DNA from 3 places in the Micromonospora trifolii genome. Region 2 is predicted to be linked to each of the others. Evidence: predicted binding sites of a transcription regulator. Region 2 holds the regulator's gene; each other region holds the start of a gene.
The links. The regulator HrcA, encoded in region 2, represses chaperone genes, less so after heat shock. The targets are predictions, from matches to a motif close to GGTTNGCACNCTCNNNNNGAGNGTGCNAACC.

Region 1 (10,452 bases), 960 kb from region 2:
GCCGTCCACGGCGGCCGTGGCAGCAACGCGTACCCCAGGGTCAGCGCGGTGAGCGCGACGGCCGCCCAGCGGATCGTCCGCGAGCTCCGCTGGTCCTGCTCTCCGCGCCGCTCAACCGCCGGTCGGCAGAGCAGCACCACCGCGCCGGCGAGCAGTGCCACGTCCGCGGCCAGCAGCAGCCAGCCGAGCAGTGTGGCGTCGTGCGGTGCCAGAACCAGCAGCAAAGTGATGTCGAGCGTGCCCAACGCCACCGCGACGTGAACCGAGCGCAGGCGGCGCAGCAGCGAGCGGGTGTCCCAGAAGGCGGGCGCGTCGAGCCGGTCCGCTCCCACCCCGGGCGCGTGGTCGCTGTCCTCGGGGAGCTGCCAGGTCCGGGCACCGAGCCGCCAGATCAGGACGATCGCGATGATCGGCGGTACGGCCAGCAGCGCGAGCCGCTGCCCGGGCGGCACGTCGCCCAGCCAGGAGATCTCCCGCCGCCCCTCCAGGCACCTCGGGTAGGCCGCGCACTGCCACGCGATCAGGTCGAGGGACACCCCGACGGTGGAGAGCACGTACATCGCGGTCATCGTCGCGGCCAGCAGTCGGCACAGCGCCCGCGCGGCATGGCCGCCGCGGCCGGTGACCGGCAGCATCCAGACCGCGATGTTGCTGAGCATGAACGGCAAGAGTAGGACCAGGGAAAACGTCCGGGTGGCGGTGCCGCCGGTCAGCCTGCTCCAGCGGTACGCCTCAAGCGTCACCCCGTTGCGGTCCGCGGGGGCACCGTAGCCGGGCCGGGGCCGGTAGAAGCCGGCGTTGTCGTCTCCCGCGACCCGCGCGACGATCGGCCGATCGAGGATCGTCTCGGGCCCCTTGTCGGCGACCCCGTGCACCCGGATCTCGGTGATCCTCACCCGCCGCCCTCCCCTGGCCGGCTTCCCTGGCCGGAGGCCCGCGGTTACCCGCTGCCGCCGCGAGCAACCCCGTGCCGTCGACCATTGGCGCTTCTGCTCCGGAACTCGACTGCGGCATGAGCCGCTGTCGGGCATTCGCGCTACTGCTCGCGGACCGGACTCAGGCATGATGGCGGGCATGACGGAGACCCCGCATCCCCTGTACGACAGGCACGCCGACACCCTCAACCGTGCGCTGACCGCGATCACGGAGCGGGGTTACTGGTCCGCCTATCCCGAATCCCCCAGCCCCCGGGTGTACGGCGAGACCGCCGCCGCCGACGGCAAGGCCGCCTTCGAGGCGTACCTCGGCGGTGATTTCCCGCTCGACCAGCCCGGCGCGGGCGTTCGGGTCGCCACCGAGACGAGCCCGTTCGGGGTGGAGTTGGCGGTGCGGTACCCGCACGCCGGCCCCGGCGAGCTGGTCGACGCCGCATCCGCCGCGCTGCCGGCGTGGCGTGACGCCGGCCCGCAGGCCCGGGTGGGTGTCTGCCTGGAGATCCTCGATCGGCTGCACAAGCACATCTTCGAGCTGGCCAACGCGGTGCAGTTCACCAGCGGGCAGGCGTTCGTGATGGCCTTCCAGGCCGGTGGCGCGCACGCGCTGGACCGGGCGCTGGAAGCGCTGGCGTACGCGTACGCCGAGATGACCCGGCACCCGGGCACGGCGGGCTGGGAGAAGGCCGCCGGCAAGGGTGACCCGCTACGGATGACCAAGACGTTCCACGTGGTGCCGCGTGGGGTGGCGCTGGTGATCGGCTGCAACACCTTCCCGACCTGGAACTCGTACCCCGGACTGTTCGCCTCGCTTGTCACCGGCAACCCGGTGATCGTCAAGCCGCACCCGCGCGCGGTGCTGCCGCTGGCCATCACCGTGAAGTACGCCCGGGAGGTGCTCGCCGAGGCCGGGTTCGACCCGAACCTGATCATGCTGGCGGCCGAGGCTCCCGGTGAGAAGCTCGCCAGCGACCTGGCCCTGCACCGCGCCATCCGGATCGTCGACTTCACCGGCTCCACCGAGTACGGCGACTGGCTGGAGACGCACGCCCGGCAGGCATCGGTCTACACCGAGAAGGCCGGCCTCAACACCGTCGTCATCGACTCCACCGACGACTTCGCCGGCATGTGCCGCAACCTCGGGTTCACGCTGACCCTCTACAGCGGGCAGATGTGCACCACCTCACAGAACATCCTCATCCCGGCCGGCGGCATCGAGACCGACCAGGGGCACAAGAGCTTCGACGAGGTGGCCGGCGGGATCGCCGCCGCCGTCGGCAAGCTCACCGCCGACCCGGCCCGAGGCGTGGAGCTGACCGGCGCCATCGTCAACGACGGGGTTCTGGAGCGGCTGGCCGAGGTGACCAAGGTCGGCGAGCCGGTGCTGGAGTCGCGGACCGTGGCCCACCCGTCGTACGCCGACGCGGTGGTGCGTACCCCGACGATCGTGAAGCTGACCGCTGACGACGCGGAGACGTACGGCCGGGAATGGTTCGGGCCGATCTCGTTCGCCATCGCGACCGACTCCACCACGCACAGCCTGGAGCTGCTGCACCGGACGGTCGGCGAGAAGGGCGCGCTCACCGCCGGGGTCTACTCGACCGACGAGGCCGTGCTGGACGCGACCGAGGCGGTGGCGGTCGAGGTCGGGGTGCACCTGTCCTGCAACCTCACCGGCGGTGTCTTCGTCAACCAGTCGGCGGCGTTCTCCGACTTCCACGGCAGTGGGGCCAACGCGGCGGCCAACTCGGCGCTGACCGACGGGGCGTACGTCGCCAACCGGTTCCGGATCGTGCAGTCTCGGCGGCACGTCTGATCTTTGGTTGCTGTTGTGGGTTTCCGGGGCAGCCCGACCCGCTCCGGGCGGTCAGGCTTGATCCCTGCGCAGGTCGGGCTGCTCCGGAAACCCCTCCTTGGGGCACGGTGGCGCGGATGCTTCCGGTTCTTGGGGTCAGGCTGTTCGGCGCATTTGTAGCTCGGTGAGGGCTGGGATGTTCGGGTGGGGGACTCGTACCCCGGTGTCCTTGAAGCCCAGGCGCTGGTACGCGCGATAGGCGCGGTCGTTGCCGACCACCACCTCCAGCAGCAGCTCCGGTCGGCCACAGGCTCGCGACCAGGCGGCCACTCCGTCGATCAGCTCGCCGAGCAGGCCACTGCCGCGCCAGGTCGGCGTGACGTACACGGCGTAGATCACGGTCAGCCCCGGTTCGTTCGGGTGGGTCGTGCCACCGGCGTGCCCCACCAGCCGGCCGCCCGGGTCGGCGATGAACTGCGCGTTACTGGCACCGGCCGAGGTGTAGGCGACCCGGGCGGCGAACTCGTTGTGCGGTCGGGCCGCCGCGTCCGCCAAGGTCTCCAGGAAGGCCAACGGAGCGTCGGCCAGCATCTCCAGGCGCAGCGCGCGCATCCTGGCGGCGTCCTCCGGCCGGACCCGGCGGATCTCCGCGAGCCGCAGGGCCGGCGAGCCCATGTCGGTGGTCATGTCCGCATGCCTACCACAGGGGAGGAACGGCGTTTGGGGAGCTGGGCCGATCCCGGTCACCTCGGGAGCGCCCTGCGACCCTTCCTCCATATCGCAATGACGCTGGCCAATCCGGTGGCTCGGGAACCTGGCCGATCAGCGCGGCAGGGACGTCCCGAAGTGTGTCCGATTTGTGGCCGTGCGCGGCCGTCACTCCTCGTGTAGCGTGCGATTTCGGTCACCTACTTCAATGGCGGTCATCGATCGCTGAGTCGGTGGTCGGCGGCGCCCGGCCGTGCCGTGCGCCGAGGTCAGGCAACGCCGCGCAGAGTGAGGGAAGTGCACCGTGGCACAGGGCTCCGTGAAGTGGTTCAACGCCGAAAAGGGCTACGGCTTCATCGCCGTCGACGGCGGTCAGGATGTGTTCGTCCACTTCTCCGCGATCGAGATGGACGGTTACAAGGCGTTGGACGACGGTCAGCGGGTCGAGTTCGAGATCGCCCAGGGCCAGAAGGGCCCACAGGCAGAGCACGTACGCGTCATCGGCTGAGCTTCTGGCCGATCGGCCCCGTGAGTCGGGGCTGCGGCTGGGGCGCGCAGCCGGGAAGATCGTGAACCGTTCCAGCCGATGCTGAGGAGCGTTCATGACCGACCAGCCACCCCCGCCCACTCCGTCCTCCGGGTCGGGGGAGCCGGACCCGTCCGATCCGTCCTCGCCCACCGGCAGCCCCGGTCACGCCGGTCCGCCGCCCGGCTGGGGGCCGGGCATGCCCCCGGCTGGCCCGCCCTCCGGCCCTGCCGGTCCGCAGCCCGGCTGGGATCCCGGGCAGGGTGCCTGGGGTGCGGCTCCGCCGCCGCAGGGCTGGGCGTTCCCGCCCACCGGGGGTTACCCGCCCGGGTCGGGTCCCTACGGCGGGCAGCCGTGGTACCCGGGGGCGCCGGTCGGCTGGTACCCGCCGGGTTACGGGTTCGACCCGAACGACGCCCTGGTCACGCCGCCCGGCGCCGGCCTCGGCGGCTGGTTCAACAGGTGCGGGGGAGCGCTGCGCCGGGGCTGGCGGCAGTTGGTGCCGATCATGCTGCTCACCCAGGTGCTGCCGGCGGCGGTGCTCTCGGTGATCTCCCTCGGGGTGGACCCGTCGGCGAAGTGGGCCGCCCAGGCCGAATCGACGTCGACCCCCGCGCTGCCGGACAATTTCGCCGCCGAACTGCTGAGCCTCCTGGTCCTGCTGGTCGGCGGCAGCCTGGTGGTCGGGTTGGTGCAGGCCGTCGGGTGGGCCGCCGGCACCTGGGTGATCACCCAACAGGCCGCCGGTCAGCCGGCCAGCCTGGAGTCTGCGCTGCGCTACGGCCTGCGTCGGGCACTCGGGCTGTGGGGCTGGACCCTGTTGGTCAGTCTGCTGATCGGCGTCGGTGTCTGTTTCTGCGTGCTGCCGGGCATCTACCTGGCCTTCGCGCTGAGCATGGCCGGCCCGGTCTATCTCTTCGAACGCCACAACCCGATCGGTCGATCGTTCCGGATGTTCCACGACCGGCTCGGCCTGCTGCTCGGTCGTGTGGCCCTGGTGGCCGTGGCGGTGATCGTCGGCACCCTGATCCCCGGTGGCCTGGAAGGGATCGGCACCTCCGCATTCGGAACGGATCCGTTCTCCTCGGCGGGTACCGCCGCCGGGACGGTGGTGGTGATCGGGATCACCGCCGTGCTGGCCCTGCCGGCCCACCTCGCTCAGATGATCGGTCTGCTGGTGACGTACGCCGAGCAGCGCGCCCATGAGGCGCCGGTGAACACCGCTGGACTGGCCGCGGAACTCGGCTGAGCGACCCCATCGTGCTTGCACTCGGCAGGGGAGAGTGCTAAACAAGTCATTGGCACTCGCATACCGTGAGTGCCAGCGGTCGGGACGGTGGGGCCAGGTTGCACCGGCGTGGAGACGCCGGGGCGGCACATGGCCGGTCGTCGCGGGCTATCCGGCCCGGCCGAAGGACGTCGCCGTCGCCAGGTGGCGACGTCCCAAGGTGCGCACACCAAACGGTCTATCCGGGGCACACATCTCGGGTGGCCCGTGAGTGTCCAGGAGGACAACACCGTATGGCCAAGATGATCGCGTTCGACGAAGAGGCGCGCCGCGGCCTCGAGCGGGGCATGAACCAGCTCGCCGACGCCGTAAAGGTGACCCTCGGCCCCAAGGGCCGCAACGTCGTGCTCGAGAAGAAGTGGGGTGCCCCCACCATCACCAACGATGGTGTGAGCATCGCCAAGGAGATCGAGCTCGAGGACCCGTACGAGAAGATCGGCGCTGAGCTGGTCAAGGAGGTCGCCAAGAAGACCGACGACGTTGCCGGTGACGGCACGACGACGGCGACCGTCCTGGCCCAGGCCCTGGTTCGCGAGGGCCTGCGCAACGTGGCGGCTGGCGCCAACCCGATGGCCCTGAAGCGGGGCATCGAGGCTGCTGTCGCGAGCGTCTCGGAGGAGCTGTCCAAGCTCGCCAAGGACGTCGAGACCAAGGAGCAGATCGCCTCCACCGCCTCCATCTCCGCTGGCGACAGCACCGTCGGCGAGATCATCGCCGAGGCGATGGACAAGGTCGGCAAGGAAGGCGTCATCACCGTCGAGGAGAGCAACACCTTCGGGCTGGAGCTGGAGCTCACCGAGGGTATGCGCTTCGACAAGGGCTACATCTCGGCCTACTTCATGACCGACCCGGAGCGTATGGAGGCCGTCTTCGACGACCCGTACATCCTGATCGCCAACAGCAAGATCTCGTCGGTGAAGGACCTGCTCCCGATCCTGGAGAAGGTCATGCAGTCGGGCAAGCCGCTGCTGATCATCGCCGAGGACCTGGAGGGCGAGGCTCTCGCCACCCTGGTGGTCAACAAGGTCCGTGGCACCTTCAAGTCGGTCGCCGTCAAGGCGCCGGGCTTCGGTGACCGCCGCAAGGCCATGCTGACCGACATCGCCATCCTCGCCGGTGGCCAGGTCATCAGCGAGGAGGTCGGCCTCAAGCTCGACGCCGCCAGCCTCGACATGCTGGGCCGCGCCCGCAAGGTCGTGGTGACCAAGGACGAGACCACCATCGTCGACGGTGCCGGTGACGCCGAGCAGATCCAGGGCCGGGTCAACCAGATCCGGGCCGAGATCGACAAGAGCGACTCCGACTACGACCGGGAGAAGCTGCAGGAGCGGCTGGCCAAGCTGGCCGGCGGCGTTGCGGTGATCAAGGTCGGCGCGGCCACCGAGGTCGAGCTCAAGGAGCGCAAGCACCGCATCGAGGACGCCGTTCGCAACGCGAAGGCCGCCGTCGAGGAGGGCATCGTCCCGGGTGGTGGCGTCGCGCTGGTTCAGGCCGGCAAGACCGCCTTCGACAAGCTCGACCTGGTCGGCGACGAGGCGACCGGTGCGAACATCGTCAAGGTCGCGCTGGACGCCCCGCTGCGGCAGATCGCCGTCAACGCCGGCCTTGAGGGCGGCGTCGTGGTGGAGAAGGTCCGTAACCTCGAAGCGGGTCACGGTCTGAACGCCGCCAACGGCGAGTACGTCGACCTGCTGGCCGCGGGCATCATCGACCCGGCCAAGGTCACGCGCTCGGCGCTGCAGAACGCCGCTTCCATCGCGGCGCTCTTCCTCACCACCGAGGCCGTTGTCGCGGACAAGCCGGAGAAGAACCCGGCTGCCCCGGCTGGCCCGGGTGGCGGGGACATGGACTTCTGAGTCCAGTTTCGACACCGAACGGGGCGGGCCGCTGACGCGGTCCGCCCCGTTCGTCGTCAGGTCGGTAGTGGGCGCTGGTTGCGCCGCTTCTGGGCCCGGTTGTACGGCGGAAGCAGTTGGATCGGCGCGTCCACCATCTCCTGCGGCTCCTCGACCACCGGCGGCTCACCGTCGGTGGTCATCTCGGCCAGCTGCTCGGCGTCGCCGTAGTCGAGCCGGTCGAACGGCAGTTGGCCGGGGAGTTCACCCACCGGTTTCCAGGTGATCGGCGTGCCGTCCTCGGTCTGGTTGTCATCCGTGGTCATGGCTGCCTCCTCTACCGAAACGGTAGGGGGCGTCGATGACCGATGCGGGCGAATGGATCTATGTCCTGTTTGCCCTGGTTGTCACCTGGATAGGGTTCGCCGGTACAGGAAGAAGACCCGCTCGATCCACGCACCCGCGCTGCCCGAATAGAACGGCACCGGTCCTACCCAGCCGATCTGTGCCCGGTCGAGCCCCGCCACCCGCTGGTCGCGCAGGCAGCGCCGCAACAGCACCCCGCCGATACCCGACCCCTCCGCGGCCGGCGCGGTGCCCATCGGCCCGAACCAACTCGGCCGGGACGACCCGTACGCGGCGAAGCCGAGCACCTCGCCGTCCCGCTCCGCCAGGTGGCAACCGGCGTCGGCGCGCCCCACCGACCCGGCCAGCTCGCCGTCCCACGTCCCGCCGAAGGTGGATCGGGCGAACGCGGTCAGCGTCGGCAGGTCAGCCGGCTCCGCCCGGCGTACGGTGACGCCCTGGTCGGCCAGCCGCCGCTCCGCCGCCTCGGTGGACCGCAGTGCCGGCGACCCGTCGTACGACAGGTCCGCGGTCATGTTCCAGGCGGTCCGGTCCTGCTGGTAGCCGAGCGCGAGGGCGGCGCAGACCGCCGGCGTGTAGCGGACGTCGATGCCCGGCCACGCGTAGTACGGCGGATTTCCGGCCAGCAGCACCTCGGTCGCCCCGCGCTCGGCGAGCACCCGCTCGGCCCGCTGGAGCAGCGCCCGGCCGACGCCCCGACGCCGCTGTTCCGCAAGGACCGCGACCAGGTCCACGTGCCCGATCCCCGGCTCGGTCGCCGACACCGAACAGATCAGCACCCCCACCAGGTCCGCACCCCGGTACGCGCCCAGCCCGACCACCGGCCGGTCGGCGGTGGCCCGGGTCCAGAGAACGTCAACGATGGCAGCCGCCTCGGCGGCGTCCTCGGGCAGGTCGAGAGCCTGCTGGCAGAGCTGTACGACGCTGGGGACCAGGTCGGCGGTCAGCTCGGTGACGGTGATCTCGGCGTCCATGGTCGCCGACCCTAGATCACCGGGTGTCGAGCCGCACCCCCGGCTCAGCACTTCAGGAAGGAAACCTGCCTATTGCTGGGCGGCGCGAACCGCGGCGTAGGCGTCGACCTGCCCGGCGCCGGTCACGTTCGACGGAGCACCGCAGGCGTCGGAGGGGCTGTCGGAGCGATAGGTGGGCGTCGCCGCAGTGGCGGTGTCCCGCAGGATCTGCCGGGTCCGGGTCACGTCGCCAACCAGCGCCGGGTTCGCCGACCACATCAGCGCGACCACCCCGGCCACCTGCGGGGTCGCCATTGACGTGCCGTCCAGCGCGGCGTACGTGCCGCCCGGCATGGCCGACACCACAGCCACCCCCGGTGCCAGCACGTCCGGTTTACCCGAGCCACCCGGCACCGGCCCGCGCGAGGAGAACTCGGCGACCCGCCGCTGGGCGTCCACCGCGCCCACGGTCAGCACGTCCGGGTACGGGGCCGGCGGATCGTCGATCGATGCGCACCACGGGCCGGTGTTGCCGGCCGCGGCGACCACGAAGATCCCGGCGGCGTCCAGGGCGGCCGTGGCCGGCCGCAGGACGCGCTGGTCGCAACCCTCGATGGACGGGCAGCCCCACGAGTTGGTCAGCACCTGCGGGGCGCGCTCCGGACGGCCGTCGCTGAACGGGTCGCCGCCGGCCGGAAAGGGCGCCAACATGAACTGGAGACAGTCCAGGTAGTGCGCGGGGCTGCCGAGGTTGCGGTCCAGGTTGACGCAGCCCACCCACTGCGCGTCCGGTGCCACCCCGATGCCGTCCCGCCCGACCGCGCTGCCCACCGTGTGGGTGCCGTGTCCGCCCTGGTCGGTTGGGCTCCGGGTGTCGTCCCAGGGGTCGTACCAGGAGTCGTCCCCACCACGGAACCCGGCCCGCAGCGCCGGATGGCCGCCGTCCACCCCCGAGTCGGAGCTGCCGACCACGATGCCCGTGCCGGTGACCCGGAGTTGGGACCACACCCGGTCGGCGCCGATCTGGCGAATGTTCCACTCCGGGCCGGTGGGCTTGGGCGCGGTGCCCCGGCTCTGCCCGGCCGGGGCCGGCAGCGGGCGCAGGCGTTGGCTGACCAGCACCCGGGCCACCTCCGGTCGGCGGGCGAGCCAGGCCCGCACCGCCGGGCCGCCGTCCACCTCGACCGCGTTGACCAGGTAGTACGACACCGGGTCGAGGCGCAGCCGGTTCAATCCCCGCAACAGGTCGCCCTGGCTCTGCTCGGCGGTCGTCACCAGCCGCCGGTAGACCTCCGCCGCGCGGGCGTCCCGCCCGGCCCGACCAGGCGCGGCGGCCGGAAGATCGCTCAGGTCGGCCTGCGCGCGAAGCACCACGAACAGCCGCTCGCCGTACAGGCCCGGTTGGCCGGGGCCGAGGTCGACCACGCCGAACGCCACCAGCAGCACCACGGCCGCCACCGCGGCGACCCGCCTGTTCGGGGTGCGCGCCGTGGGACGGGCGAGCAGCACCGCGTACCCGATGGCGACCAGGACCGCGACGGCGAGCCCGACGCCGGCGGCGGCCGCCACCCAGAACGGGATGTCCCGGATGCCGACCAGCAGCAGGCTGATCTCTTCCGGGTCGGTGAAGGCCAGCGGACCGAGCGCGGCCAGGCCCACGAGCCAGCCGGTCGCCGTTCGGCCGGCGCGGGTGGCCTCGGCCGGGTCGGCGGTGGGCCGCCAGGTCGCGGCCCAGAGCGCGGCCAGCGCGAAACCCACCGGCGGCAGGGTCAGCAGGGCGGGCAACTGCGCGCCGGACTGGCCGGTCCCCGCCGCGAGCAGCAGCAGCGCAACCCCGGCGACCAGGCCGCCGACCAGCACCAGCCGAGCCGGCCGGGGCGGTCGCCCAACCGCGAACGGGGCCCAGAAGGGTGCGTCCAGCAGAGTCGCGGCCAGCACCCCGAGCGCGGCGGCCGCCAGAAGCGCGAGCGCGGTCTCCAGGAGACCGCCCAGCGCGCCCAGCCAGGCCCACGGCAGCAGCAGCGCCAACCCGGCGGCGACCGCGAGCAG
Region 2 (10,452 bases):
GACGAGCGACTGGACCGCGAGGAGTACGACCGCGACAAGCGGCTGCTCCAGATCGAGCTGCTGAAACTCCAGGACTGGATGAAGGAGTCCGGCGAGCGTTTGGTGATCCTCTTCGAGGGCCGGGACGCGGCCGGCAAGGGCGGCACCATCAAACGCTTCATGGAGCACCTCAACCCGCGTGGCGCGTCGGTGGTGGCGCTCGCCAAGCCGGACGAGCGGGAAGCCGCCCAGTGGTACTTCCAGCGGTGGCTGGCGCACCTGCCGGCGGCCGGCGAGATCGTGCTGTTCGACCGTTCCTGGTACAACCGGGCCGGCGTGGAGCGGGTGATGGGCTTCTGTAGCCGCAAGGAGTACCTGGAGTTCCTGCGGCAGGCACCGGAGCTGGAACGGATGCTGGTGCGCTCGGGCATCCGGCTGGTCAAGTTCTGGTTCTCCGTCTCCCAGAACGAGCAGCGCACCCGGTTCGCGATCCGCCAGGTCGACCCGGTCCGTCAGTGGAAGCTGTCCCCGATGGACATCGCCTCGCTCGACCGGTGGGACGAGTACACCGAGGCCAAGGAGGCGATGTTCTTCTGGACGGACACGGCCGACGCGCCGTGGACGGTGGTGAAGAGCAACGACAAGAAGCGGGCCCGGCTCGAGGCGATGCGGCACGTGCTGCACCGCTTCGACTACACCGGCAAGGACCCCGAGGTGGTCGGCACACCGGACCCGCAGATCATCGGGCCGGCCGGGCTGGACCTAGGGCCGGAGGAAGAGGTCGTGCCGGTGTTTCCCCGACCCTGACCGAGCCAGCCGCCGAAGGGTCACCAGCGGCCGAGGCGGGCGGCAAGCACGCTGAGGGCCGCCACCCCCGCGGTGGAGGTGCGCAGCACGGCCGGCCCGAGGCGTACGGGTCGCCCGCCAGCCTCCCGGAACGCGCTCAGCTCGGCCGGGGCGATGCCACCCTCCGGGCCGACCACCAGGACGATCTCGCCGGTGGAGGGCAACTCCGCGGTGGTGAGCCGGTCCTCGGCCTCCTCGTGCAGCACGAACCCGGCGGCGGCACCGGCGATCCGACGGGCCACCGTGGCGGTGGACTCGTCCGGCGCACCGGCCACCACCGGCAGCCACGGCCGGCGGGCCTGCTTGGCCGCCTCCCGGGCGGTGGCCACCCACTTCTCCCGGGCGCGTACGCCCCGGTCGCCGCGCCACTGGGTCACCGAGCGCGAGGCCGCCCAGGGCACGATCTCGTCCACCCCGACCTCGGTCATCGCCTGCACGGCCAGTTCGCCCCGGTCGCCCTTGGCGATGCCCTGCACGGTCACCAGCCGGGGTACGGGCGCGTCCGCGTACCCCCGGGAGGTGATGGTGACCTCCAGGCTGCCCCGGCCGACGGCCGTGACCACGGCGGCGGCCGTGCCACCCCGGCCGTCGGCGAGCAGCAGCTCCTCGCCGACGCGCAACCGCTGCACGGTGGCGGCGTGGTGCCCCTCCGGGCCGTCCAGGGTCAGCGCGTCGCCGGTGGGCAGCGCCTCGACCAGGAACAGCGGTGCGGACACCTCAGGCGTGCCCGTTGAACGCGTCGCGCATCCGGGAGAAGAAGCCGCCCTGCTTGGACAGCTCGGCGACCTCCTCACCACGGGTCTTGGCGAAGTCGCGCAGCATCTTCTCCTGGTCCGGGTCGAGCTTGGTGGGCGTCCGCACGTCCAGGTGCACGTAGAGGTCACCTCGGCCGGTGCCGCGCAGGTGCGGCACGCCCCGGGCGCGCAGTCGCAGCGTGCTGGCCGGCTGGGTGCCGGCCTTGACGTCGACGGTCTCCTCGCTGTCCAGCGTCTTGATGGTCAGCCGGGTGCCCAGCGCCGCCGCGGTCATCGGCACGGTGACCCGGCAGTGCAGGTCGTCGCCCTTGCGGGAGTACACGTCGTGCGGGCGCTCGTGGATCTCCACGTAGAGGTCACCGGCGGTGCCGCCGCCGGGGCCCACCTCGCCCTGCTGGGCCAGCCGGATCCGCATGCCGTCCTCGACGCCGGCCGGGATCTTGACGGTCAGCGAGCGGCGGGTCCGCACCCGGCCGTCGCCGGCGCAGGTGGGGCAGGGATGCGGGATGGTGGTGCCGTAGCCCTGGCACACGGTGCACGGCCGGGCGGAGACCACCTGGCCGAGGAAGGTGCGCTGCACCGACTGCACCTCGCCCCGACCGCCGCACGCCTCGCAGGTCGCCAGGTGTGTGCCGGCGGCCGTGCCGGCGCCGGAGCAGGTGGTGCAGAGCACGGCGGTGTCGACGGTGATCGGGGCCTCGACGCCGAACGCCGTCTCGTGCAGGTCGAGTTCGAGCCGCAGAATCGCGTCGGCGCCCGGGCGGGTACGCGGGCGTGGGCCACGGGCGCCACCTCCGGCACCACCGAAGAACGCGTCCATGATGTCCTGGAAACCGACGAACGGGCCGGCGCCTCCGGGGCCGCCCGGGCCGCCGGCGCCGCCGCCACCCGGGGCGAGCGGGTCGCCACCGAGGTCGACGATCTGCCGCTTCCGGTCGTCCGAGAGGACCTCGTACGCGGCGTTGATGTCCTTGAACTTCTCCTGAGCCTCCGGGTCCGGATTGACGTCCGGGTGGAACTGGCGCGCCAGCTTGCGGTAGGCGCGCTTGATCTCGTCATCGGAGGCTTCCCGGCTCACACCGAGAATGCCGTAGTAGTCCCTGGCCACTGCGTTCCGTGTCCTCATGTTCGTCTCGCGTTGCGCCGGTCGGCGGCCGCAGCCGGCCGCGTCGGCCCTGACCAATCAGTTCTGGGCCAGCAACTCGCCCACGTAGCGTGCCACGGCGCGCACCGTGGCGATGTTGCCGGGGTAGTCCATCCGGGTGGGCCCCAGCACCCCCAGGCCGCCCACGATGGTGGTGCCCGGGCCGTACCCGGTGCTGACCACCGAGGCGGCGCGCAGGTTGTCGAACTCGTTCTCGTCGCCGATCAGCACCCGGGTCGTGCTCGGCTCGGTCTCACCGATGAGCTTGAGCAGCACGACCTCCTCCTCCAGAGCTTCGAGGATCGGCCGCAGGGAGCCCTGGAAGTCGAGCAGGCCGCCCCGGGTGAGGTTCGCGGTGCCGGCGAGCGCGATCCGCTCCTCGTGCCGCTCGACGAGCGTCTCCAGCAGGACGGTGGCGAGCGTGGTCATGGTCGGACGCAGCCCGTTCGGCGCTTCCTCGACCAGCGCCTGCACCAGCGGTGGCGTCTCGGACAGCCGGGCGTTGGCGAGCTTCTCGTTGATCAGTCGGCGCAGGTCGGTGACGTCGTCGGCGGGCACCGGCCCGGGCAGCTCCACGAGTCGCTGCTCGACCCGCCCGGTGTCGGCGATCATGACGAGCATCAGCCGGGTGGTGGAGATCGGCACCAGCTCCAGGTGGCGCACCGAGGAGCGGGCCAGGCTCGGGTACTGCACGACGGCGACCTGCCGGGTCAGCTGGGCGAGCAACCGCACCGTGCGGTGCACCACGTCGTCGAGGTCGACCGCGCCGACCAGGAAGCGCTCGATGGCCCGGCGCTCGGCCGGGCTGAGCGGCTTGACCCGGGACAACCGGTCGACGAAGAGGCGGTAGCCGCGGTCGGTGGGCACCCGGCCGGCACTGGTGTGCGGCTGCCGGATGTAGCCCTCCTCCTCCAGCACGGCCATGTCGTTGCGGACCGTGGCCGGGGAGACCCCGAGCTGGTGCCGCTCGACCAGCGCCTTGCTGCCGACCGGCTCCTGGGTGGAGACGTAGTCTTCGACGATGGCGCGGAGCACGGCGAGTTTCCGGTCGTCGAGACCCATCCTCCGCACCTCCTGTCGCACGTCGGCCGCCGGCGCTCTGGGCCGGCCGGGCCGTACTGGCACTCGACTGTAGCGAGTGCCAGTCTACGTCGGCGGACCCGCCGACGCGATGATCAACGGCCACCCGTCGGTGCGGCCCGCGCCACCCTGTTGGGCCGATCGGCCCGCACTGCCAGGCGGTGTCGCTCTGGTGCCGCGTTGCCACGGGCCCCTACCGTGACATCCATGACTGAACCTCCTCGCCCTCCCGGGTCGGGCGACCCCGGCAACTACCCGCCGGAGCCCACCTCCCCAGGCCCGTTCCCGTCGGCCGAGCCGCCCACCGCACCACTCTCCGGGGCCCCCGGCCCGGCCGGCTATCCCCCGCCCGGTGGCTATCCGCCGCCCACCGGTGACCAACCGCCGTCAGGCGGCTACCCTCCGGCAGGCGGCTACCCCCCGCCCGGGGGCTATCCCCCGCCCGGCGGCTACCCGGCCGGTGGGGCCTACGGCGGCCCCGGCGGCGGCTACGCCAACAACGAGGACAAGACCTGGGCGCTGGTCGCGCACTTCGGCGGCGCCCTCGGCGCGCTGGTCAGCTTCGGGCCGCTGGGCTTCGTCGCCCCGCTGATCGCCTACCTGGCCCGCGGCCAGCAGTCGCCGACCGTCCGGGCGCACGCCCTCGCCGCCCTGAACTTCCAGATCCTCTGGTCGATCATCGCGTTCGTGCTGCTCTTCGTGAGCTGGTGCCTGCTCTTCCTGCCCAGCATCGCCGTCGTGGTGATCCAGATCCTGTTCGGGATCATCGCCGGCATGAAGGCCAACGAGGGCACCCCGTACCGCTACCCGATGACGGCCAACTTCATCAAGTGAACCGGGCCGGCCGCTCCCCCGGCCGGTCCGGAACACCGCTGACCCGGTCCGGGGGCGGTGGGCCACTCAGGGCAGCAGGTCGCGGACGACCGCGTCGGCGAGCAGCCGTCCGCGCAGGGTGAGCACCGCCCTACCGGCGGCGTACTCGTCGGCAGCCAGCAGGCCGCCGGCCAGCGCCCGCTCGGCGCCGGCCCGGCCGGTGGCGTCGAGCACCGCCAGCGGGAGACCGCTGGCCAGCCGCAGCCGGAGCATCACGTCCTCCATGTGCGCCTCGTCGACAGTGAGCACCTCCCGGGCCAGACCGGGAGACGCACCGGCGGCCAACCGCTGGGCGTACGCCGAGGGGTGCTTCACGTTCCACCAGCGCACCCCACCGACGTGGCTGTGCGCCCCCGGCCCCAGCCCCCACCAGTCCGCGCCGGTCCAGTAGAGCAGGTTGTGCCGGCAGCGGGCCTCCTCGGTGCGGGCCCAGTTGGAGACCTCGTACCAGGAGAGCCCGGCCGCGTCGAGCGCGGCCTCCGCGGCCAGGTAGCGGTCCGCCGCCACGTCGTCACTGGGGTACGCCAGCTCGCCGCGCCGCATCCGGGCGGCGAGCCGGGTGCCGTCCTCGACGATCAGGGCGTACGCGCTGACATGGTCCACTCCGGCGGCGACGACCTGCTCCAGCGAGGCGGCGAAGTCCTCGGCCCGCTCCCCCGGGGTGCCGTAGATCAGGTCCAGGTTGACGTGCTCGAACCCGGCGTCGCGCGCCTCCAGGGCGGCGGCGGTGGCCCGGCCGGCGCTGTGTTTGCGGTCCAGGATCGCCAGCACCCCCGGGGAGGCGGACTGCATGCCCAGCGAGATCCGGGTGTAGCCGGCCGCCCGCAGCAGCTTCAACGATTCCGGGGTGACCGACTCGGGGTTGGCCTCGGTGGTCACTTCGGCGTCGGCGGCCAGCCCCCAGGTGCGGTCGATGCCGTCGAGGATGCGGGCCAGGTCGTCGGCGGGGAGCAGGGTGGGCGTGCCGCCGCCGACAAAGACGGTGTCGACCCGGGGCGGCGGGGTGTCGCCGAGCACCCGGGCGGCGAGCGTCAGCTCGGCCAGGACGGTGTCGGCGTACCCCTCGCGGCTGGCGCCGCCGCCCAGTTCGGAGGCGGTGTAGGTGTTGAAGTCGCAGTATCCGCAGCGGCTGGCGCAGAACGGGACGTGCACGTACACGCCGAAGCCGCGCGCGCCGACCGCCGTGGTGGCGGTGGCGGGCAACGATCCGTCGACGGGGACGGTCTCACCATCTGGAAGGACGCCGGGCATGGCCACTAGTGTGCCCGGCATGACCTCTCCCGACGTCCTCGTGCGGGTCGCCACGGCCCGTGGGGTGACCACCCTCACCCTGGACAGCCCGCACAACCGCAACGCGCTCTCCACCGGCCTGATGACCCAGCTGCTGGCCGGGCTGGCGGAAGCGGTCGCCGACGAGGCGGTCCGAGTGATCGTGCTCGACCACTCCGGCCCGGTCTTCTGCTCCGGCGCGGACCTGAAGGAGACCGCCGCGGCGTACGCCAGCGGGACGGTGCCGGCCGGGATGCTGGGTGACGTGCTCGCGGCGCTCTGGGAGTGCCCGAAGCCGGTGCTGGCCCGGGTCGGCGGACCGGCGCGGGCCGGAGGGCTCGGCCTGATCGCCGCCGCCGACCTGGCGGTCTGCGCCGACGAGGCGACCTTCGCGTTCACCGAGGTACGCATCGGGGTGGTCCCGGCGGTGATCTCGGCGACCGTGCTGCCCAGGCTGCACCCCCGCGCCGCAGCCGAGCTGTACCTGACCGGCGACACCTTCGACGGTCGCCGCGCCGCCGAGATCGGCCTGGTGACTGCCTCGGTCCCGTCGGACGGGTTGGACGACGCGGTACGGGGCTACTGCGACTCGCTGGTGCGCGGCGCGCCCGGGGCGCTGGCCGGCGCGAAGGAGTTGCTGCGCCGACCGGGTACCGCCGAGCTGCGCGCCGACCTGGCCCGGCTCTCCGCCGTCTCGACCGGCTACTTCCTCTCCGACGAGGGGCGCGAGGGGGTCATGGCGTTCCGCGAACGTCGACCGGCGCGCTGGGTGCCCGCCCTCGACAACTGACGGTCGGGGCGCCACCGGGAGCGGCGGCGCCCCAAGGCCGGGTCACCAGGCGGTCGCGCCGCCGTCGACCGCGTAGTTCGCCCCGGTGATGTACGACGCCCGGTCGGAGGCGAGGAACACCACCAGTTCGGCGACCTCCTCGGGTTGGGCGAACCGCTTGAGGAGGGTCTTGCCGGTGATTGCGTCCCGCGCCTCCTGGTTGTCGCCCAGGTCACGCTCACTTGCGGGGCTGACGATCGGCCCGGGGCTGACCGCCACCGCGCGGATACCGTGCGGCGCGCCTTCGAGCGCGAGCTGTCGCGTCAGGCCGATGACGCCGGCGTTGGCGGCGGTGTGGCCGACCATCGGTGGGACGTGACCGGCGATCATGCCGGCCATGGAGGCGGCGTTGATGATGACACCGCCACCGCGCCGGACCAGGTGCGGCCAGGCGAACTTCGACACGAAGTACGGAATGTCGAGTTCTCCGGTGATGGTGTAGCGCCAGTCCTCCACGGAGAAGTCGGGCATCGGGCCGAAGCGGAGCGCCGCAGCGTTGTTGTAGACCACGTCAAGGCCGCCGTAGGCCGCAGCGGCGTCCTCGACGAGTGTGCGCACCTGGTCCGGATCGGTGAGATCGACCGGCGCGATGCCCTTCATCTCACCGCCGGCGCTGCGAACGAGTTCGACCGTCTCGTTGTTGCCGTCGACCTGGATATCGGCCCCGACGACCTTTGCGCCCTCCCGCGCGAAGATCTGCGCGGCGACGCGCCCCAGACCGCCTCCGGTGCCGGTGACGAGCACGATCTTGCCGTCGAGCGTTCCCATGGAACTCCTCCTCGTTCGGTGACCAACGCGCCCGGTATGGGTGGTAGGTCGGATTGATATGTCAACTGGATCAACTCCTTGACCGGTCAATCGCTTCCCGTTGTCGCTTACCCGGTGACGCTCACGACAGCCACGAACCGGGGCAGGTGACAGAACGACGCGGCAGGTGAGATCGCGACCGGAGCGGGAACGTCGCCAACCGGTACGCGACAGCGGAGCCGCCCCCGAACCGGTCGGAGTCGGCCAGGCGGGGCCCGAACCACTCGGACGACCCGCAGAGGGCCTGCGGGGACGTACGCTTGGCGAACTGTCGATCTGGGGGTGTGGGTGCGAACTCGGGCAACCGTGGCGGGTGGAGTGGTGCTCATCCTCGTCGCCGTGATCGCGATCTGGCTCGTCGTACGGCAGGTAGGCGACAACCTCAGGTTGCCGTTGGTGGCACGGAAGTGCACAGTGCAGGCCGACGGACGGGTCGCGCTGGACGCCGACCAGATGGCCAACGCCGCGACCATCGCCGCGATCGGCGCGAAGCGCGGAATGCCCGAGCGGGCCGTCGTGGTCGCGCTCGCCACCGCGTACCAGGAGTCTGGGCTGCGCAACCTCGCCGACGGCGACCGCGACTCGGTCGGCCTGTTCCAGCAGCGGCCGAGCCAGGGCTGGGGCACTCCGGCGCAGATCCGCGACCCGCGCTACGCGGCCAACCGGTTCTACGCGGCCCTCAAGAAGGTCCGCGGCTGGGAGAAGATGCGGGTCACCGATGCCGCCCAGCGGGTGCAGCGTTCGGCGTTCCCCGAGGCGTACCAGAAGTGGTCCGACGACTCCGAGGTGCTCAGCCGGGCCCTGCTCGGCGACGCCAGCGGCGCGGTCGCCTGCTCGGTAGGGCGTACCCCGGCGATGCACGGCGCGGCGGCCGCCGCGCAGCTGACCCGCAACCTGGTGCTGGACTGGGGGTTGAAGGGCACCGACCCGACCGACCCGAACGGGTTGGCGGTGACTCCGGGCGACCAGCGCGACGGCTGGCGGTACGCGCACTGGCTGGTCTCGCACGCCCAGGACCACGGGGTGAAGCGGGTCCGCTTCGGCGACCTGGAGTGGACCGCCCGCGACGGCTCGTGGGGCCGGGTGGACGGTCGGCAGAGCCCCGCCGGCCAGGTGGTGGCCGAGGTGTTCAACGAGGGTTGACCGACCCGGATCTCTTAACCGGCAGTCACCGCACAATCGGGCAATGCGTGCCAAATCCCGCTATTGATCGCCTAGATCTCACTCTGTGCGTTTCTCTCGCTGCGTGGGGTCCCACCGTGGCCCAATCCCGCGCCACACCCTCCCCGACGCCTGGGCCGCCGCGTTACGATCGGCGGCCTGTGCCAGAAAAGGTTTCACCTCATGGGGAGGGGTACGACGCGGTGTTCGATTACGGCGACCGGACCGGTTACGAACCGATCAGCGACACTGACCGCAAGGAGTTCCACGAGCAGGGCTTCCTCCTGCTGCGCAACGTCCTGACGGAGGACCACCGGGCGGCGCTGGAGGCGGCGGTCGACCGCGTCTACGCGGAGGAGCAGGCGAAGGGCACCACCAAGAAGGACGGGACCCTGCACCTGCTGGGCTTCCTGGAGCGCGACGAGCTCTTCGGCGAGCTGCTGACCCACCCGATCGCCTTCCCGTACATGTGGGGGCTGGCCGGCTGGAACATCTACACCCACCACAACCACCTGGACGTCACCCCGCCGGCCGCCGAGCCGGAGAAGCCGTACTGGGGTTGGCACCAGGACGGGTACCGGCAGAACTCCGACCCGGAGACGATGGACCCGAACCTGCCTCGGCCGATGTTCTCGCTGAAGGTCGCGTACGTGCTGTCGGACCTCTCCGAGACCGGTCGCGGCGCCACCAAGGTCATCCCGGGCAGCCACCTGAAGAACTCGCTGCCCCGGCCGGCGGACCTCACCGTGCAGAACCCCGACCCGGAGGGCACGGTGGAGATCACCGCCAACCCGGGCGACGCCTTCATCTTCGACCGCCGGCAGTGGCACTCGCGGTCGACGAACCTGTCGACCATCACCCGCAAGATGCTCTTCGTCGGCTACACCTACCGGTGGATCCGTCCGCTGGACGAGCTGCACCCCGACGTGAACGGCGAGTGGTACCGCAACCGCACCCCGGTGCAGCGCCAGCTGATCGGTGAGGGCACCCACACCGCCAACTACTGGGGCATCAACTGGGACGGGTACGTCGACGACGAGATCCCGCTGCGCAAGGAGCTCAAGGAGCGCGGTCTGCTCGACCGCAACATCCCCTGGCTCCGCTGACCCCTCCTGCCTGTAGAACGGCCCCCTACCGACGCTCAGCGTTGGCGGGGGGCCGTTCCACGTCTGCGGACCCGACCGTTCGGGCCGAGCCCGTTCCCGACCATCGGGGACCGCACTGTCGGTAGCGTGGCGGGTGCGCAGGTCGGGGCGCGGTGCCCAGGGCGTGGGGTGGCACAGGAGGCAGCGCAGTGACATCCGCTCCGCTCCCCCGGATCCTCCGCCGCCGCGGCGAGCCGGAATACCCGACCTTCCTGGAACTCTTCTTCGATCTCGTCTACATCTTCATGTTCTCCCGGCTCGCTGCCAGCCTGGCCGAGAACCTCACCCTCCGGGGCGCGGCGCAGACGGCCGTCCTGCTGCTGGCCGCCTGGTGGGTCTGGGTGCTGACCGCGTGGCTCACCGACCTGTTCAACCCCCGACTGCCGATCATCCAGGCAACCACCCTGCTGGTCATGCTCGGCACCCTGCTGATGGCGATCGCGACGCCGTACGCCTTCGGTCGGTACGGGTGGCTCTTCGTCGCGGCCTACTTCGGCATTCACCTGGTCCGCGACGCCGTCCTGATCCCCGGCACCCGGGTGAACCGTCCGATCCAGGCCAGGA
Region 3 (10,452 bases), 630 kb from region 2:
ATCCAGCTCGCCGGTGACCGGAACGACCGCCACGGTGAGCGCGCCGTCGACCTCGGTCACCAGCGACTTGAACACGCGCTCCGGTGCCACGCCGAGCGCCACCGCCACCAACGCGCCGTAGTTCAGGGCGTCCGGCGCCACCCGGTACGGATGGGTGCGATGCGCGATCCCGCGCTTGACCAACAGTGCCGTTGCCGGCGTGCCCTGTCCCGCCACAGCGACGAGGCTAGTCGACCGGCGGCCGAGACGACGCTAGGCGACCGGCTGGCCGACGAGCACCGTCGGTGCGCCGTCGACCCGGGTGAGCACCAGACTCGCCGCCGCGTCCCCGGCCAGCCGCAGGTCCCGCCGGAGCTGCTCCGGGGTGAGCGCCGAACCCCGCTTGAGGATCTCCACCCGGCCAACCCGCCGGTCGCGCAGCAGCGCCCGCAGGCGCTTGAGCGAGAACGGCAGCACGTCGGCGATCTCCAGGCAGCGCGCGTACGGGGTGCGGATCGGCTGGTCGGCGTAGAGGTAGGCGATGCTCGGGTCGCCCAGGGTGGCGTCCAGCTCGGTGGCCAGTTCGGCCACGAGGTGCGCGCGGACCACCGCCGGGTCCGGGTCGTACAGGTAGCGGCGCGGCGGCCCGACCGGCGCCTCGGCGGCACCCGAGCCGGTGAGCTGGTGACGGTGAGCCTCGGCACCCCGCTGGCGGTAGATGGTGGCGCGGCGGGGCACCTCCGCAAGCTCGCCGCACCAGAGCGCGGCCTCGACCAGGTCGCCGTCCACGCTGACCCACTCGGCCTCCGCGCCGGCCGGAATGAGCGCGTGGTCCAGGCCCGGGGCGACCTTCACCACGGTGCGCGGCACCCGCTCGGCCAGCCCGGTGACGAAGTCCCACGGTGGCGAGTAGGCGCGCGGGTCGAAGATCCGCCGCCCGGTGCCGGTGGCGCGGCGGGCCGGATCGCAGAAGACCCCATCGACCCCTGACACGTCGAACCCGGTCGCGTCGCCGCACTCGACAGTGAACAGCTCGGCCAGGCCGGCCGCCTCGGCGTTGGCGGTGGCCATCGCCGCGGTCACCGGGTCGGCCTCCACCCCGTACACCCGGATGCCGGCGCGGGCGGCGGCCAGCGCGTCGGCCCCGAGCCCGCACCCGAGGTCGGCCAGGGTGCGCACGCCGGCCGCGTACAACCGGGCGGCCCGACGGTCGGCGACCACCCGGCGGGTGGCCTGCTCCAGGCCGGGACGGGTGAGGAACATCCCAGCGGCGGCCGGGCCGAACTTGCCCACCGCCCGGTGGCGCAGCTCGGCCTGGGTGAGGGCCGCCGCAGCCAACGTCGGCGGCACCCCGGTCGCGCGCAGCGCCGACGCCGCGACCAGTGGATCACCGCCGGCCAGGTCGGCCGCCGCCGTGAGCGCGGCCGACCCCTCAGGGGTACGCAGCGCCGCCAGCTGATCGAGATCCACCCGGCCATTGTCCCGGCCGACCCGGAAATCCTGGCTGGCGGGGCGCGACGCGCTGGCACTCTCCTTGACGGAGTGCTAGCCACGGAATAACCTGCGATTAGCACTCTCACCCTGAGGGTGCCAGCTTCCGGGTCTCGCGACCCGGGTGCGCACGCCAGGCGGACCGGCACCCGCGACGACGGTCCCGCCCGGTGGCATGAGGCAATTGACGCTGGTCGGCCCCGCTGGCCAGCAACGAAACCAGTACCCCAGGAGGGTATGCCCGTGACTACCGCGACCAAGGTTGCGATCAAGCCGCTCGAGGACCGCATCGTGGTCCAGGCGAACGAGGCTGAGACCACCACTGCGTCGGGCATCGTGATCCCCGACACCGCCAAGGAGAAGCCGCAGGAGGGCACTGTCCTCGCTGTGGGTCCGGGGCGCGTCGACGACAACGGCAACCGGGTTCCGGTTGACGTTCAGGTCGGCGACACCGTCCTCTACTCGAAGTACGGCGGCACCGAGGTCAAGTACGCCGGCGAGGAGTACCTGGTGCTCTCCGCCCGCGACGTCCTCGCGGTCATCGAGAAGTAAGCAACCGATCAGTGCCATTGCCCCGGTCCGGCTCGCCGGGCCGGGGCAATGGCGCTTCGAAGGGATATATATGGCGAAGATCCTGAGCTTCTCGGACGACGCCCGGCACCTGCTGGAGCACGGTGTCAACGCCCTCGCCGACACGGTCAAGGTCACCCTCGGCCCGCGCGGGCGCAACGTCGTCCTGGACAAGAAATTCGGTGCGCCGACGATCACCAACGATGGTGTGACCATCGCCAAGGAGATCGAGCTCACCAACCCGTACGAGAACCTTGGCGCGCAGCTGGTCAAGGAGGTGGCGACCAAGACCAACGACGTCGCCGGCGACGGGACCACCACCGCTACCGTGCTGGCCCAGGCGATGGTTCGCGAGGGTCTGCGCAACGTGACCGCCGGGACCAACCCGGCGGGCCTCAAGCGGGGCATCGACGCGGCGGCCATGAAGGTCTCCGAGGCGCTGCTCGGCCGCGCCGCCGAGGTCACCAGCAAGGAGTCGATCGCGAACGTGGCGACGATCTCCGCGCAGGACTCCACGATCGGCGATCTGATCGCCGAGGCGATGGAGCGCGTCGGCCGCGACGGTGTCATCACCGTCGAGGAAGGCTCGATGCTCACCACCGAACTGGACGTGACCGAGGGTCTCCAGTTCGACAAGGGCTTCATCTCGCCGAACTTCGTCACCGACCTGGAGGGTCAGGAGTCCGTCCTTGAGGACGCGTACATCCTGGTCACCACCCAGAAGATCTCGGCGATCGAGGAGCTGCTGCCGCTGCTGGAGAAGGTCCTGCAGAACAGCAAGCCCCTGCTGATCATCGCCGAGGACGTGGACGGCCAGGCGCTCTCCACCCTGGTGGTCAACTCGCTGCGCAAGACCCTCAAGGTCTGCGCGGTCAAGGCACCGGGCTTCGGTGACCGGCGCAAGGCGATGCTCCAGGACATCGCGATCTCCACGGGCGCCGAGCTGGTCGCCCCGGAGCTGGGCTACAAGCTCGACCAGGTCGGTCTGGAGGTGCTCGGCACCGCCCGGCGCGTCGTGGTCGACAAGGAGAACACCACGATCGTCGACGGCGGTGGCCAGAAGACCGACGTCGCCGACCGGGTGTCCCAGATCCGCAAGGAGATCGAGGCCTCCGACTCCGACTGGGACCGGGAGAAGCTGGCCGAGCGGCTGGCGAAGCTCTCCGGTGGCATCGCCGTCATCAAGGCTGGCGCGGCGACCGAGGTCGAGATGAAGGAGCGCAAGCACCGCATCGAGGACGCCATCGCGGCGACCAAGGCTGCGGTCGAGGAGGGCACTGTGCCCGGCGGCGGCGCCGCCCTGGTGCAGATCCTCTCGGTGCTCGACGACGACCTGGGCTTCACCGGTGACGAGAAGGTCGGCGTCTCGGTCGTGCGCAAGGCGCTCGTCGAGCCGCTTCGCTGGATCGCCCAGAACGCCGGTCACGACGGCTACGTCGTGACGCAGAAGGTCGCCGACCTCAAGTGGGGCAACGGCCTGGACGCCGCCAAGGGTGAGTACGTCGACCTGGTCAAGGCCGGCATCATCGACCCGGTGAAGGTGACCCGCAACGCGGTCACCAACGCCGCCTCGATCGCCGGTCTGCTGCTCACCACGGAGAGCCTCGTGGTGGAGAAGCCGGAGCAGGCCGACCCGGCCGCCGCCGGCGGGCACGGCCACGGTCACGGCCACCAGCACGGCCCGGGCTTCTGATCCGGTAGCGACACCCGTTCCGGGGCGCACCGCCGTACGGCGGTGCGCCCCGGCTCGTTCTTGCGGGCCGGTAGGTCATTACCGAACGCTGACGTTGTTGGCGACCGGGCGAGATGATCGCGCACACTGGGCCGATGAGCACCACGTCACGGCGGTACGCCGCGTTGGCCGGAATCACCGCCGCCGCCGTCGCGATCGGGATCGCCGAACCGGTCGCGGTGTTGACCGGCCCCCGGTCGGCGCCCCTGGTCGCGGTCGGCGGGGTCATCGTCGACGCCGTCCCCGAGTCGCTGAAGCAACTCGCCATCGACCTCTTCGGCACCGCCGACAAGATCGCGCTGCTGGTCGGCACGGCCGTGTTGCTGGGAGGCTTCGCCGCCCTCTTCGGCGTACTGGCGGTCCGCCGGCTGGCACTCGGCCTGGCCGGCATCGCCGCGTTCGGCGCCATCGGCGCGGCTGCCGCGTTGACCCGCTCCGGCGCCGACCTGGCCGACGCGCTGCCGTCCCTGGTCGGCGCCGGTCTCGGCGCCCTGGTGCTCTGGCTGTTCATCGGCGGACCGCTCGAGCTGGACCCCTGGTCCTGGTCACCACCCACGCCGCCGCTTGGTCCGGTGTCGTCCGCTGGTCCGGGGTCGCAGGCTGCTCCGGTGTCGCCCGGAGAGTCGGTGCCGGTGTCTCCGGCAGGGCCGGTGCCGGTGACTCCCGCCGGGCCGAAGGCGCCGGTCGAACCGGTCGGGCCTGCCGAAGTGGACCCGGAGTCGCGGCGGCGGTTCCTCACCGGCAGCGGAGTGCTGCTCGGCACGGCCGTGGTGGCCGGTCTCGGTGGGCGGTGGCTAGCGGGGCGGCGTGGCGTGTCCGCAGCCCGCGACGCGATCCGCCTGCCCGCGCCGGTCGCCCCCGCACCGGCCGTGCCGGCGGGCGCGGACCTCTCGCTGACCCAGCTCGCGCCGTACGTCACCCCGAACTTCGGGTTCTACCGGATCGACACCGCGCTGGTGGTGCCCCAGGTCGACCCGGACACCTGGCGGCTGCGGATCCACGGACGGGTCGGCAGGGAGCGCACCTACAGCTACGCGGATCTGCTGGCTCGACCGCTGGTCGAGCGGTACGTCACGCTGGCCTGCGTCTCGAACGAGGTGGGCGGGGACCTGATCGGCAATGCCCTATGGCTGGGCGTACCCCTGCGGGAACTGCTGGACGAGGTCGAGCCGGACGACGACGCCGACCAGGTCGTCGGCCGGTCGGTGGACGGCTGGACCTGCGGCACCCCCACCGCCGCGCTGCGCGACGGACGGGACGCCCTGCTGGCCGTCGGGATGAACGGCGAACCGCTGCCGGTCGAGCACGGCTTCCCGGTCCGGGTGGTGGTGCCGGGCCTCTACGGCTACGTGTCGGCCTGCAAGTGGGTGACCGAACTGGAGCTGACCCGGTTTGCCGACTTCGACGCGTACTGGGTGCCGCGCGGCTGGTCCCCCGAGGGGCCGATCAAAACCCAGTCGCGGATCGACACGCCCCGGGGGCGTAACCGGCTGACCGCCGGACCGGTGACCGTCGCCGGGGTGGCCTGGGCGCAGCGCCGGGGCATCCGCCGAGTCGAGGTACGCGTCGACGACGGCCAGTGGCAGGAAGCCGCGCTGGCCCCGACCGTGTCGGTGGACACCTGGGTGCAGTGGTCCTGGCGCTGGGACGCCACACCGGGCGAACACCGGCTCCAGGTCCGCGCGACCGACGCGACAGGTGAAACCCAAACCGAGCGTACGCAGGACGTCGTCCCCGATGGCGCCACCGGCTGGCACACGATCACCGTCACCGTCCGCTGACCGACGGCGTGACGTCGCCGCCTCGGCTGCGTCCGTGACCTGTACCCGCGACGTGCTCTGCGGGTCGGCTGGTTGACCGGGGATACCCCAGACCGTGCATGCAGATCTTGGACACTTTCCGTTCGCTCGGAACGGAAAGTGTCCAAGATCTGCGGGCTCCGAGCACAGAATTGCCGCTGGCCGGCACCCCGGGCAGGGGGGTGCCGGCCAGCGGTTGGTGTCGTGCTGTGGTGCTGTGTGCTTGTCGTGCGGGTGGTGTGGGTCAGCTGTTCCAGTGCTGGGTGACGAGGTCGGTGGCCTGCTGCTCCCACTGGGCGTAGGCGTCCGGGTAGGCCGACACCTGCACCGTCTGCGCGGCGTCGGTCAGCGGCATGTCCTGCCAACCATCAACCTGCTTCAGACCCTTGAGGAACGCGGTGGTGGAGTACTCGGGGTTGGTGATCTGCTCCGGCGTACCCCAACCGCTGGACGGGCGCTGCTGGAACAAGCCCAGCGAGTCGTGGTCGTTCATGTCGCCCAGGTGACCCAGGTTCTCCAGCTTCGACTCCTGCAGGCTCGTCGCGATCGAGATGACCGCGGCCCGCTCGGGCAGGCCGGCCTTCTTCGTGGCGGCGATGATCGCCTTCACGTTAGCGGTCTGCTCGTCGTTGAGGGTGATGTGGGACTGCTCGCCCTGCGGCTTCGACGCCGACTGCTGCACGGCCACGGCGACGGGCTTGCCGTCGGCCGGGGTGGCGGCGTGGGCGGCGATCGGGCCGGCGAAGACACCACCGGCGAACGCGAGACCAGCAACAGACAGCATGCTCTTACGGAAGATCGTGTTCATGGGGGTAGCTCCTTCGGGGGTAGGACACCCGAACCGCCAGGGGGGTGGCGGCAGGGTGTGAGCACCTCGTCCGGCGCTGCAGATGCAAAGGGGAAAGTCTGGGGGGGTGACGCCCTGTCGGGCGTCGGGTCGGCGGCCTAGCGAGTCGGGGCTCGTGGCGCCGGGTCCAGGTGTAACGACCGGGGGCCGGGGTCATTCCGGGTTGGCCCAACTGCCAGCACCTCATCGAGGCGGTGCCAGGCGATCGGTCGTGGGGACTGCAACGACCGGGTGCGGGCCGGCATTCCAACCTGCGCGACCAGCCGCCAAGGGCCGGGCGGCGGGTCGGTGGTACTGCGATCGTCAGGATATGTAACGACCCCGGCCCGGCCATGATTCCGGCCCACGGGTGCATCCGGTCACCAGACAAAGGCCGCGTACCTCGCAGCAGCCTAAGCCCTGCGCCCGGCCCGAATGCCCCAAATCAGACAAACAGCCCAGGGCGTCGTCTTTGCTTGCCCTCGCGACCGCACACTCGACTTGATCCACTCGAGGTCACTGAAGTCGGCTCGAGGTCACTGAAGTCGGGGTGTCCGGGCCGGCGGGATGCTCCGATATCAAGAAACCCGTGTTGATCATCGCGGCATCGGCGGCGCCAAGGCTCTACCACGCGAAACCGCGTGAACGGCACGAAACCGCGCCCCCGGGGCGGGGGCGCGGTTTCGCGGATGTTGGGGACGCCTCGGGTCAGGCGACGTTGCGTTGGGCTGGGACGGTCGACTTGTGCGGACGGCCCAGGCGGGCCTCCAGCCGTGCGACATCGACCCGAGCGTGCCGGCGGTCTGCCAGGTCCTCCCAGCCGACGGCGAGCAGTCGCAGGCGCTCCGACTCGCTGAAGCCGCCCCACACGCCGTACGGCTCGCGTACCGACAGGGCGTGGGCGGCGCACTCGGCGCGAACCGGGCAGGCGCGGCAGACCGACTTGGCGGCGGACTCGCGGCGCAGCCGGGACGAACCACGCTCACCGTCGGGGTGGAAGAACTGGGCGCTGTCGCGCCCTCTGCAGGCACCGAGTCGCTGCCAGTCCCAGAGATCGACGATGGGTCCGGGCAGTCTACGTACGTTCGACATCAGCACCCCTCCTCCCGCGCGGCTCCGCGAGAATCCTTATGGCCGGCATCCGGGCGGCGGGCCGCGCAGGCGCACCGTTCCCGGCCTGGATCTCCCGGTACCCGGGCTGTCGTCAACTCACACGTCTGTGATCGAAAACGTCCGGGAAATTGCGGCTTTTGCCCCATCTGTCGGAAAAGTTCGAAGGATTGCCGGGAACCCCCTCCCCAGTCGACCGCGTCATGGTCTGCTCGTTGGCGGAGAGGAGACCACAGTGCGTACCGTTCTTGTGTGCGTTCGGACACCACTCGCGGCCCAGCACCTTACTTCTGCTGCCGCGCGGCTGGGGTTGTCCGCGATCGTTCGTACCGCCGTCTCTGATCCCGAGGTGATGCTGCGGCTGGCCGAGCGGCCGGCCGACGTGGTCCTGGCCGACACGGCACTCACCCGGCCGGACAGCGCCGGCTTCGTCCGCCGGGTGTTGGCGCGTGCGCCGCAGGCAGCGGTGCTGCTGCTCGGCACCGAGGAGTCCGAGGCTGCGGCGGCCACCATCAGCGCCGGCGCCCGGGGGCTCATCCAGAATGTCGACCATGACCTGACCAGCGCGGTGGCGAAGGCGCTACTGCTGCTCACCGCGCCCGGTCGAGCCTCCCGGCAGCGGATCACCGATCCGGCTCGCGATGCGGCGGCGGTGGGTGGTTCCGGCCGCTCCGGGCCGTCGCCGCGCGGTTCCGGTGAGCCCGGATGGGCGGCCACGGCCGCCGACGGGCCGGCCGGGGTGGCGTCGGTGCCGGTGCAGCGGGGCGACGACGAGGTGGAGGCGGGGACCGGCGAGTCGGCGTCGCAGACCGACCCGGGCCGTCCCGCCCCGAACGCCCGACCCAGTCGGGCGTCGATCGGCCTCACCGAGCGTGAGCTTCAGGTGCTGCTCGGGATGGCCGAGGGCAAGAGCAACGCGGAGATCGGCCGGGAGTTGTTCGTCTCGGAGGACACCGTCAAGACGCACGCCCGCCGGTTGTTCCGCAAGCTTGGCGCCCGGGACCGTGCGCACGCGGTGGCGGCAGGCTTCCGCGCCGGTCTGGTCGCCTGACATACGCGCGCCGCGCGGCAGTAGGGCACGCCGCGTGGCAGCGGGACACGACGAGCGGCAGCGGAGCACCCGGGACGCGCGGCAGCGGGGGCACCAGCCGCCCGGCGGCGTCACTTGGTGGCGGTCGGGGTGCCCGGCTCGTCCTCGGTGCCCTCGGACAGGGTGTCGTGCACCCCATCCGCGTAACCCCGGGCGTAGTCCCAGGTCACGTAGTGGTCCGGGTCGGGGTCGTAGGCGGGCTCGTGCACCCGGGGGCGACCCGAGTTGAGCAGGTGCCGCAGGTTGCCGCGGAGCAGGTCCCAGTCGAAGTAGTGCGGCTCGCGACAGTCCTCGCATTCGATCACCAACCCGCGGACCCCGATCGGGGCCAGCAGAGCCTGGTAGATCTCCAGGTCAGCGAGGTCTTCCAGCACATCCTGCCGCTCGACGTCGGTCAGCGGATCCGGCGTCGCGTCATCGCCCGGGTCATCCAGACCCGCGGTCGGATCGGCCGGGTCGCCATTGAACGGGTCGATGGGCTCGTCGTGCACCCCCTCACCGTAGACCCAACGCGGGGCGAACGTCCGCCCCCCGGCCTCCGCGCCGGGCCGGCCTGCCACGGACGGGTCGCCCAGCTCACTGGGTACGATGAGGCGACGTGCCGGCACCGTGGCGCGCTCCGGTGCCCGCCCGCGCCACCTCGCTGAAGCCCATCCGAGCAGCTCAGGGGAGCAATCGTGGAAAATTCGCCCAGCACCGATCTTCCGGCCGGCGTCGAGCACGCCGACCTGGGCGGCCACCTGCCCGAGCTGCCGGCCGGCTCCGCCCGGGTGGTTCCGCTCGGCCTCACCTTCGACGACGTGCTGCTCCAGCCGGGCGAGTCGGACGTGGTGCCCAGCCGGGTCAACACCCGGACGAAGCTCACCCGCAACATCGAGTTGTCCATTCCGCTGCTGTCCAGCGCGATGGACACGGTGACCGAGGCCCGGATGGCGATCGCCATGGCCCGCCAGGGCGGCATCGGCGTGTTGCACCGCAACCTCTCCCTGGAGGACCAGGCGCTCCAGGTCGACCTGGTGAAGCGCTCCGAGTCCGGCATGATCACCAACCCGGTGACCGCCAGCCCGGACGACACGCTGCGCGAGGTCGACGAGCTGTGCGGGCGTTACCGCATCTCCGGCGTTCCGGTGGTGGACGGCGACGGCCAGCTGGTCGGCATCGTCACCAACCGGGACATGCGTTTCGTCTCCGAGCCGAACACTCCGGTTCGCGAGATCATGACCCACACCCCGCTGGTCACCGCGCGGGTCGGGGTGAGCAAGGACGACGCCCTGGCGCTGCTGCGTCAGCACAAGGTCGAGAAGCTGCCGATCGTCGACGACTCGGGCCGACTGCGTGGCCTGATCACCGTCAAGGACTTCACCAAGAGCGAGCAGTACCCGGACGCCAGCAAGGACGACGCCGGCCGGCTGCGGGTCGCCGCCGCCATCGGTGTGGGCGAGGACGCGTACAAGCGGGCTCGTGCCCTGGTCGACGCGGGTGTCGACGTGCTGATCGTGGACACCGCGCACGGTCACCAGCGGGCCGTGCTGGACATGGTCCGCCGGCTCAAGGCCGACGTGACGGTCGACATCATGGGCGGCAACGTGGCCACGTACGCCGGCGCGAAGGCGCTGGTCGACGCCGGCGCCGACGGCGTCAAGGTGGGCGTGGGGCCGGGCGCGATCTGCACCACCCGGATCGTCGCCGGGGTCGGCGTGCCGCAGGTGACCGCGATCATGGAGGCGGCCCGGGCCGCCCGCCCGGCCGGCGTGCCGGTGATCGGCGACGGTGGCATCCAATACTCTGGCGACATCGCCAAGGCCCTGGTGGCCGGCGCCGACACGGTGATGCTCGGCAGTCTGCTGGCCGGCTG

Region 1: the regulator HrcA is predicted to act here: its motif matches at 5,258-5,288, upstream of groL (chaperonin GroEL).
Region 3: the regulator HrcA is predicted to act here: its motif matches at 1,545-1,575, upstream of groES (co-chaperone GroES).

The regions. Positions count from the first base shown of each region.
Region 1 covers NZ_CP191526.1:5,538,977-5,549,428, reverse strand. Annotated here, with positions in the region: gene ACQRWP_RS25860 (hypothetical protein) at 1-896, opposite strand, end outside; gene paaN (phenylacetic acid degradation protein PaaN) at 1,075-2,748, shown strand; gene ACQRWP_RS25850 (N-acetyltransferase family protein) at 2,884-3,414, opposite strand; gene ACQRWP_RS25845 (cold-shock protein) at 3,740-3,943, shown strand; gene ACQRWP_RS25840 (hypothetical protein) at 4,038-5,210, shown strand; gene groL (chaperonin GroEL) at 5,483-7,105, shown strand; gene ACQRWP_RS25830 (hypothetical protein) at 7,162-7,410, opposite strand; gene ACQRWP_RS25825 (GNAT family N-acetyltransferase) at 7,492-8,424, opposite strand; gene ACQRWP_RS25820 (S8 family serine peptidase) at 8,494-10,452, opposite strand, start outside.
Region 2 covers NZ_CP191526.1:4,574,384-4,584,835, forward strand. Annotated here, with positions in the region: gene ppk2 (polyphosphate kinase 2) at 1-786, shown strand, start outside; gene ACQRWP_RS21190 (16S rRNA (uracil(1498)-N(3))-methyltransferase) at 807-1,541, opposite strand; gene dnaJ (molecular chaperone DnaJ) at 1,543-2,688, opposite strand; gene hrcA (heat-inducible transcriptional repressor HrcA) at 2,764-3,786, opposite strand; gene ACQRWP_RS21205 (DUF4870 domain-containing protein) at 4,012-4,638, shown strand; gene hemW (radical SAM family heme chaperone HemW) at 4,705-5,928, opposite strand; gene ACQRWP_RS21215 (enoyl-CoA hydratase-related protein) at 5,948-6,736, shown strand; gene ACQRWP_RS21220 (SDR family NAD(P)-dependent oxidoreductase) at 6,779-7,543, opposite strand; gene ACQRWP_RS21225 (hypothetical protein) at 7,865-8,725, shown strand; gene ACQRWP_RS21230 (phytanoyl-CoA dioxygenase family protein) at 8,947-9,849, shown strand; gene ACQRWP_RS21235 (low temperature requirement protein A) at 10,038-10,452, shown strand, end outside.
Region 3 covers NZ_CP191526.1:5,206,758-5,217,209, reverse strand. Annotated here, with positions in the region: gene ybaK (Cys-tRNA(Pro) deacylase) at 1-216, opposite strand, end outside; gene ACQRWP_RS24225 (THUMP-like domain-containing protein) at 253-1,449, opposite strand; gene groES (co-chaperone GroES) at 1,708-2,022, shown strand; gene groL (chaperonin GroEL) at 2,093-3,733, shown strand; gene ACQRWP_RS24210 (molybdopterin-dependent oxidoreductase) at 3,868-5,553, shown strand; gene ACQRWP_RS24205 (hypothetical protein) at 5,816-6,379, opposite strand; gene ACQRWP_RS24200 (WhiB family transcriptional regulator) at 7,106-7,489, opposite strand; gene ACQRWP_RS24195 (response regulator transcription factor) at 7,743-8,558, shown strand; gene ACQRWP_RS24190 (DUF5319 domain-containing protein) at 8,669-9,088, opposite strand; gene guaB (IMP dehydrogenase) at 9,275-10,452, shown strand, end outside.